DNA from 2 places in the Cellulosilyticum sp. genome. Region 2 is predicted to be linked to the other one. Evidence: riboswitches for the same ligand, from Rfam matches in the RefSeq annotation. Region 2 holds a riboswitch; the other holds the start of a gene.

Region 1 (4,416 bases), on a different contig from region 2:
GGGCTTCTTGTTATTATTATAGGCATGCTTTTAAATAGTTTGATAAAAGCTTAGTAAATTTTAAGACAATAGTGGATAGGTCGTATATTTAAAACATATGATAGCATTAAATAGATGATAATTATTTCTAGGAGGAACTATGTTTAAGGCAATTTGTATTAAAAGCTATAAGGGGATACGAAAAGGTGAACGCATAAATGCATGGTATGGATTCAATGATAATATCTATTACTTTAGAGGATTTAAGATTTATTTAAATATGACACAAAAGGAATTTGAACAGTATTTCATGAATTTCAACAATTACTACATTGTAGAAAAGCCTGAGGTAAAGAGACGATTTAGAAAGCCTAAAAAAGAATATATGCGTGTGGAGTTTAAGCATATTCCGGAGCCATTGCTAGTAGAGTTATATAACTGTGTTTTTTCTTATATAGAGCTTTCAAGACAAATTGACCCTGGACTTATTCAAACATTTAGCTATAGTATCATAACAACCCTAGAAAAACTAGAACATTTATATACGGTACTACCTGGTGACAAATTTCTAGAAGCTATACGAAGTGCTGAACAGGTATTTAAGGGAATGTACAAAACGGCATTAAGCATAGAAATTTCATTGTTACCTCAAGCAGAGGATTACGAACAGTTGCTAAAGCAATTTAAAGAGGATGCTGAAATTGTAGGTGGATTTTTTAAAGAATTGAATAAATAAAGATAAGAAGTTATTACACTAATATTAAAGCTGTAATAACTTTTTTTAGTTGATTAATTAGGTCTGACTTGACACTAAATGGTAAAAAAAGTAAAATTTCAAAGTGGATTTATGTAAAAGTGTCATTAATTAAGAAAATTATAGCTAGGGGGGTAGAATATGGGAGAACAGACCTTAATGAAATTAAATAAATTAATTGTTTCAGTAGGAATTGCATTAGGAAGCTTTTTAAGTTTATTGGTGGGTCTACAGTTTTTAGCATTACGAAATACAGGGACTGCTATTATAAGCATATTATTATACATGGGACCTATGATTATTTGTCTTTTAATATTCAAGCGTAATGCAGCACTTGAAAGTTTTAAATATTATGGGATGATAGCGTATTTAATATTATATGTAAGTGTTGCAAAAGGCTCATTAGGGCAGCAGCTTTTTCCACTTGCTTTTGGCATTATGCTTATATTCTTTTTATATTATGATGTAAAGGTTGAATTATATCTTTTAATAGGGATTTGTAGCATTGACTTAATAATATTATTTATTAAGCTCGTACAGCCAGGTGCTGATGTTACTTTACTAATTGGTAATGAAGTAATTAATGGGATACTTTGTGTAAGCTTTGCAGCAATGTTATGGACAGTTGCTAAATTAGCTAAAGAAGACAATGATATAAAGCTCGCAACTATTGAAAAAGAGAAGGAAATGCAAGAGGTACTCATATCAGACGTACTGCAAGTTGCTAGATTAGTAGATGTTAATTGCGAAAAAGTACATGATATTGTAGATCAAGTAGCAGCCTCATCTGAAAATGTTTCAATAGCAATCGGGCAGATTTCAGAGGGTGCGAATGAAACGGCACAAAGCATAGAAAATCAATTAGAGATTACACGAAACATACATGATCAGATTAATGTAACAGCTCAGTCATTCGGAGAGATAAAAGAGGTCTTTGGAGAGTCAGAACAATACTTTAGAGAGGGAATGAAGATTGTAGGCACATTAGGCCAAAAGGCGAAGGTTACCAATACAATAAGTAACGAAACGAAGGTCGTTATGGCAGACTTTAAAGAAAAATCAATGCAGATTACTGATATAGTTGAAGTTATTACAGCCATTTCGGAACAAACGAACTTATTATCACTTAATGCAGCTATTGAGAGTGCTAGAGCAGGAGAAGCAGGTAAAGGCTTTGCTGTAGTAGCAGGAGAAGTAGGGAAATTAGCATCTCAAAGTAGTGAGTTTACTGCTAATATTGCAAATATCATCAAAGACTTACAAAGACGCACTGAAGATGTAGAAAAAAATGTAGGGCAACTCAGTGAAGTGGCTGAAGAACAAGCACAACTTATTGAAAGAACAAGAGTTATGTTTGATAAAATGATAGAAGCAATTAAAGCAATGTATGTAAAGACAGAAATCATTGATGAAAATATGGAAACTATTGTAAAGAGAAACACAGAAATTGTAGAAAACATCAATGATATTTCTTCGATTAGTGAAGAAACTACTGCAGGTTCTCAGGAGGTTGCAACTATGGCAGTTGCAAATGTAGAGTTAACTGAAGCAGCAAGTACATATGTGAAGGAACTTCTAGAATTAGCAGCAGAAATGAAAAAATATATTTAACTAAGAACACATTTACATAAATCAATTAATTAGATATGAGGTAAATAAAAACCGCTAACAGTCGATTGTTAGCGGTTTTTACATATATGTCAGTAAATTTGTATAAAATTAAAGAAAATTTATATAATATAGATAGGTGATTATGCAGCTTAAGTGTGCTACAATAAAGGTACAGAGCAGGGTAGAGTATTGAGCGTTAAGTGCTATTGTTACGGAATGTTGAACATAGACGAAAACCTAAAGGTTGCGGTTCAATACTTGCATTCACTGCAATATTATTATAAAGGCCTATATCAGTAGGTCGATATTATTATAATAACGTTGTTCCTTGTGAAAACCAGCTCCTTATAAAATTTTTAAGGAGGCATTTTTATGCAAAAAAGTAACAAAACAAACTTATTTCCTATGGCAGCAACAGCCCTTCTTGTTGCAATTAGTATTGTCCTAAGTAGTATGGTGATTTATATTCCGCTATTTGGATTCCCGTCTGTACGATTTTCTGTATCAGGTATTCCCGTATTTTTAGCAGGTAGTTTATTTGGTGGTGTATATGGTGCTATTGCAGGTTTTTTAAGTGATATCATCGGATTCTTATTTACAAGTAATGGGGCACCTTATCATCCAGGGTTTACGATTAACTCCATTTTAGTAGGTTTAATTCCAGGTGTTATTTTTGCACAGATTAAGAAAAGACAGATTACAGCATCTTTCAATAAAATTAACCTAGGCTTAGGGATAGCGGCTGCAATAGGGGCAATTATTTATATTAACTTTATTGGTATTCACGAAATCGAGAACTTAGGAACTGTTATGGGGATGCCAACTCATATTGTATTAAGTATTTTAATGGTTATAATACTTGTAGCATTAGCCGTGGTAACAGCTTTTGTACAAAAACGCTTTAGTGAGAGTGACCACTTATATGCAATTGATAAGATTATCTTTATTACAATTATCAACTTCATTGTGGTACAACTTATTTGTACACCAGTATGGCTTAATCAAATGTACAATATTCCAGTTATGGCATCTATAATGGTACGTATATTTAAATCCCTTATAGATATTCCACTTCAAGTGATGTTTTTATATATTATTTTAAAGGCACTCCCAGTAAGTATAAAAAGCAGATATATTGCATAAGTTAGGCTGTGCTAAGAAATAGAGACTACGTAAAGAAAAAGAAAAGTTAATAAATTACTTTGAAAATATAAAACAGGGTGCCACATTGTGACACCCTCTTTAAATGAAAAGAATAATGAAAGGTAAAGGAAAAATGAAAGAAAAGTTAGCACTAGAATATTTAGAAGTATTTAATGGTGGAGGTATTCGTCTTGGCCTTGAGAATATTACTTTACTTATGGAAAGGCTAGGAAATCCTGAAGATAAATTGCAAATCATTCATATAGGTGGCACAAATGGAAAAGGTTCAACAAGTGCTTTTATCAGCAATGCCCTTAAGGAAAATGGGTATAAAGTAGGGTGTTTTAATTCGCCTTATCTTGTAACACCTAGAGAAAATATTCGTATCAATAATGAAAATATTAATGAAGAGGACTTTTTAGCTTGTGTCATAAAAGTTACAGAATCAGCAAAAGTTTTAAAGGCTGAAGGACATGAACCGTCTTACTTTGAAATTATGGTAGGTGTCGCCTTTACGTATTTCTATGAAAAGCAAGTAGACTTTGTTGTACTAGAAGTTGGCTTAGGAGGGGCGTTAGATGGTACTAATGTGATTAAGAAGTCTTTAATTTCTGTAATAACTAAGATTTCGATTGATCATAAAGATTTCTTAGGCGATACATTAACAAGTATTGCAACTCAAAAAGCAGGTATTATTAAAGAAAACGGATTAGTAGTAACAGGTACACAAGATATAGAAGTAATGACAGTCTTACAAAAGGTGTGTGAGCAGCAGAATGCAAAACTCATTGAGGCAAACTGCAAGGCTGCAAAGGTAGTCAGCATTACACAAGACGGAACATGTTTTGAAATCGCAGGAGAAAGTTATCATTTAGGTCTTATTGGGGCCCATCAAGTGTATAACTGCATGATTGCATTAGAGGTACTAA
Region 2 (4,416 bases):
AACATTTTTCTAATACCTACTAACAGTACTTACTAACATCTATGTTATTATAATACTTTTATTATGAACATTTATTATTATTATAAACACTTCTCATTGAAGATTTATAGGGGATTGTGTTAAAATTATCTTTATTTACTATTATTTTAAGAAAGGAGCATTTATATGTCTGGTTCAATTTTCGGTAAAATATTTCGAGTTTCTACCTTTGGTGAATCCCATGGCTCTGCCTTAGGAGTTACCATTGACGGTTGCCCCTCTAATATACCGATTTCATTAGAAGATATTATGAAGAATATGGATAGGAGAAAGCCTGGCAATGGGCAAATTGGGACAACGCGCAAAGAAGATGACCTTGTTGAAATACTCTCTGGCACTTTTGAAGGCGTTACGACTGGTACGCCTATTGCTCTCCTTATTCGCAATACCAATCAAAAATCTCATGATTATAGCAATATAAAAGATGTTTACCGTCCTTCCCATGCAGATTATACATTTGATCAAAAATATGGCATTAGAGATTATCGTGGAGGTGGCCGTTCTTCTGGCCGTGAGACAGCTGCTAGAGTAGCTGCTGGCGCTGTAGCTAAGCGCTTCCTTGCAGAACTTGGTATTTCTGTTACGGCTTACACCCGCTCTATAGGCCCTATTGAAGTAAGCGAGGATGATTTCAACCTTCTAGAGGCTAGAGAAAATCCTGTAAACATGCCAAGCAATAAAACAGCAGAAAAAGCTCTTGATTTCATTGCACAAATGCGTAGTCAAAAAGATTCCGTTGGTGGTAGTGTAGAATGTATCATTAGCGGCGTTCCTGCTGGCATCGGTGAAACAGTCTTTGACAAACTTGATGCCTCCCTAGCTTATGCAATCATGGGAATCGGTGGTGTCAAAGCTTTCGAAGTTGGTAGTGGCATAGAAGCCTCTAAGCTTTTAGGTTCACAGTATAACGATGCCTTTTGCATCAAAGATGGCAAAGTAAGTAAAACAACCAATCATTCTGGCGGCATCTTAGGCGGCATGTCCGATGGTAGTGACATTTTCTTTAAAGCGCACTTTAAACCAACGCCTTCTATTGCTCAAATGCAGCACACCATCACTAAAAATTTAGAAGAAACAACTATTGAAATCACAGGACGCCATGATCCTGTCATCGTGCCTCGTGCCGTAGTTGTCGTAGAATCTATGGCAGCTATTGCCCTTGCAGATCTTATTCTCTGCAACCTTGGGTCAAATATGAATAATATCTTAAAGTTAACTTAAACTTATTGATGCTAAAGGAGTGTTATGAAATATTCATCTTATTTCATAACACTCCTTTAAAATTAATCTGCATGAAAATGATTAAACAGCCAGCACTTATACCCTAAAAAAATTAATGGTGAAGAATATATGTTCCTTCAGTGGAAATCAGGACTATATATTCAGCATACTAGAAACACCTTATTATTATATACTCCAAAAAGTTTATGGATAATATGCAATAAATTCTGCCTTATTATCAATTAATTATTTTAAAATAAACAAAATTATTCATTTTTAATTAATTTTTATAATTTTATGGTTTATTTTAATCATTTATCTGCTATAATAAACTGGCATACGCAGAGTAGGTGAATTTACGTTAAGTGTCCATTAGACGGGGAGTTGCTAACGGAACGAAAAGTTTTTAAGCTTGCGATTTATTCACCGCATCCCGCTGTTACATCTTCAAGAATTGGTAGTAGTTACCTATAGATCTTGTACAGCAAATTTTAGACAAGGAGGTATCTGCTATGAACAATAAATTATTTTCAAATCTTAAAGATTCTTTTGTAGGCTCTTATAAAGAACTTACAAACACCCGCTCTTTAACGGGTCTTTCTATGCTCATCGCTTTAAGCGTTGTAGTTTCTTATGTCACTAGTTTTCAAATCACCCCAACACTTAAAATCGGTATTGGTTTCCTAGTCACAGCTCTTATGGGCATGTTCTATGGTCCAGTTGCTGCCGGTATTGGAAATGGTCTTGCCAACCTCATTAAATTCTTCTTGAAACCAACAGGTCCGTTTTTCCTAGGCTACACCGTCACAGCTATTTTAGGTGGTATAATTTATGGTCTCTTCTTCTACAAAGGCAAATGCAACATCTGGCGTACTATCTCTGCTAAAACCTGTATTAACATTTTCCTTAACGTTTGCCTAAATACTTACTGGGGCGCCCTTCTCTACGGTGATGCCATCAGTGCCATCATAGGACCACGTTTCATTAAGAATATTTCATTACTTCCATTTGAAATTATCTTACTCTACATCGTCCTCATGGCTACCAAAACACTTTTATCAAAAACAAAACTACGCATCGCACACTAATGGTACATGATCTTTACTGACCATTATCCTCATATAGATTTCACATTTATAAATTTTAGTCATTCATAGTTTTGAGCCATGTAAAATCATTGGGAGAAACCTATTTACCTACATGCATATTTCAAGGTTTTAGTTGGTTTCTCTATACTTGTAACTGTTATCTTAAATATTCTTGCATTAAAAAAGACGTACCAAAATTAGGAACGTCTTTTTTAATGTAATGAAACAACTACCAGCTCTAGTCTATTATTGACTCTAAATGGGAAAGTACTATTGCCAATGCCTCTACTTACTATCATAGCTGTTTCATTTTCTACAAACTTACCACTTGTATATTTAGGTAATAAGCCTTGATTTGGTGCAACAAGTCCTCCAATTAAAGGCAGCCTTATCTGCCCGCCATGTGCATGTCCCGTAAGCACTAAGTCCATCTCCTCTTTCACATAGGTTTCAAATAGTTCAGGTCGATGTGCTAATAATATATTAAAAGTACTTTTATCATATTCCAACGCACTCAATTCTGCCGTTCCTTTAATATTCAAGCTTAAACTATCACAAATTGCGGAGAGTGCAGCTAGTCACTAGTGGATGCCCCTGCGGACCTTTCCACCTATCTCACTATTATCTCTTTATCTTAATAATTTTATAACGATGCTCTTCTTCCACAACTTTAATTCTAAATGCTTTACGAATCCCTTCCATACTTCTTATTTGATTAATAAGTCTTACATTCTGAGTATCAACGATACGTTCAATCATAGGATAGATATCCTTTTTCTCACTATCTGTAAGTCTTGATTTGAAACAGTAAGTATTGATTGTTTTTAAAGTATCTAAAATCTGTTGTTCTCTAATTTTAGTTTGGTCTGCAAGTACCCATGTGTATTCTTTTGTTTTAACACTACTCTCATAAGTTTGTTTGAAGAAAGTGATAAAAGCATTATCTTTTGTAGCACTTACTTTTGCAAACTTACCAAGTTTAAGTTTGAGTTCATTTTTGAGGTAAACAATTGTATTAGCTTTAACTGTTTCACTCATTGCCATAATGTTATTTTCGATGAATTCATATACTTCTTTAATCTGCTCTTCATCTAATGCACCACTTTTACTAAGTTCACGCATTTTATCCATGTATTCTAAAATATTCTTTTTTGTATTAAGTGTTTTCCCTTCGCCTACTTTTTCAAAGATTTCTTCTGCTGTACAGCCTTGTAATTGTTGTTCCATATTAACTCCTTTTTAGCACTGCTTTAAATGTTAGTGCTTTGTATTTTTATCATTTACTGCTTAGATGCTTTTTCAAGCTTAAGTAACTTATACATATAAATTTCATTGTGGTCAAAAACTTTTGAAAACGCCTGAATAAATGCCACCACTTCATGTGCATCTATTTTTTCTTTGACATTTCCCATAGCAATTAAATGGGTAAAAATAAGATGCTTATAAATTTCAAGCTTTGTTAAGCTTTCTAATACATTTTCACCATCTAATGGTACTAGGCGCTCAAATATATAGTTTGCAAAATAATTTTCTAAAATATAGCCATGTGTCTTCATAAAAGGCTCCAAATAATTTTTTTCTCCTTTTTCAAGACACACTTTAGCAGCCCTTAAGTCATCTTTTTCTACTAAATTTAAACCTTCAAGCAAGTCATTATAGCTATTTTCATAAAAGGTTGAAGGCCATTTCTTCTCGCAACGTAAAACTTTTAGCTTCATGACAAGCGCTAGTGCTTTGTTTTTCCATTTATCTTTAAAAGGATGATTTAAAGAAGCTGGTAGCTTATCTAAGTCCTTATATGCTACTAAAAGGTTTTGTATTTCTTTTACACTTTGTTTACGGCTTACACTATCTAACTTAAGCAGAAAGTCTTCAACATCACTAAATCGCTCAAAGAAGCACTTATTTCTATTCTGAATAAGCCCCATTAATATACTACGAATCTCTAATAAATAGTCTTGCCATTTTTGAGGTTTCTTTTCGTTTATAGGCAGTTTTCCACTTACTTTATAATGATTGGGTGCTTCTACTCCTTCAAGCTTAAAGCCCGCTTCATTTAATAAAATCA

What was found. Region 2 has a riboswitch for tetrahydrofolate ahead of AC1VAQ_RS12760 (folate family ECF transporter S component). Riboswitches for the same ligand answer to the same signal wherever they lie in the genome.
Region 1: another riboswitch for tetrahydrofolate. It lies ahead of AC1VAQ_RS10860 (folate family ECF transporter S component); the one in region 2 lies ahead of AC1VAQ_RS12760 (folate family ECF transporter S component).

What each region holds. Positions count from the first base shown of each region.
Region 1 covers NZ_CEVXFV010000022.1:4,897-9,312, forward strand. Annotated here, with positions in the region: gene AC1VAQ_RS10845 (DMT family transporter) at 1-54, shown strand, start outside; gene AC1VAQ_RS10850 (hypothetical protein) at 140-715, shown strand; gene AC1VAQ_RS10855 (methyl-accepting chemotaxis protein) at 875-2,344, shown strand; THF riboswitch at 2,520-2,616, shown strand; gene AC1VAQ_RS10860 (folate family ECF transporter S component) at 2,717-3,487, shown strand; gene AC1VAQ_RS10865 (bifunctional folylpolyglutamate synthase/dihydrofolate synthase) at 3,591-4,416, shown strand, end outside.
Region 2 covers NZ_CEVXFV010000029.1:28,233-32,648, reverse strand. Annotated here, with positions in the region: gene aroC (chorismate synthase) at 166-1,260, shown strand; THF riboswitch at 1,601-1,701, shown strand; gene AC1VAQ_RS12760 (folate family ECF transporter S component) at 1,773-2,348, shown strand; gene AC1VAQ_RS12755 (hypothetical protein) at 2,561-2,890, opposite strand; gene AC1VAQ_RS12750 (hypothetical protein) at 2,970-3,575, opposite strand; gene fliB (flagellin lysine-N-methylase) at 3,629-4,416, opposite strand, start outside.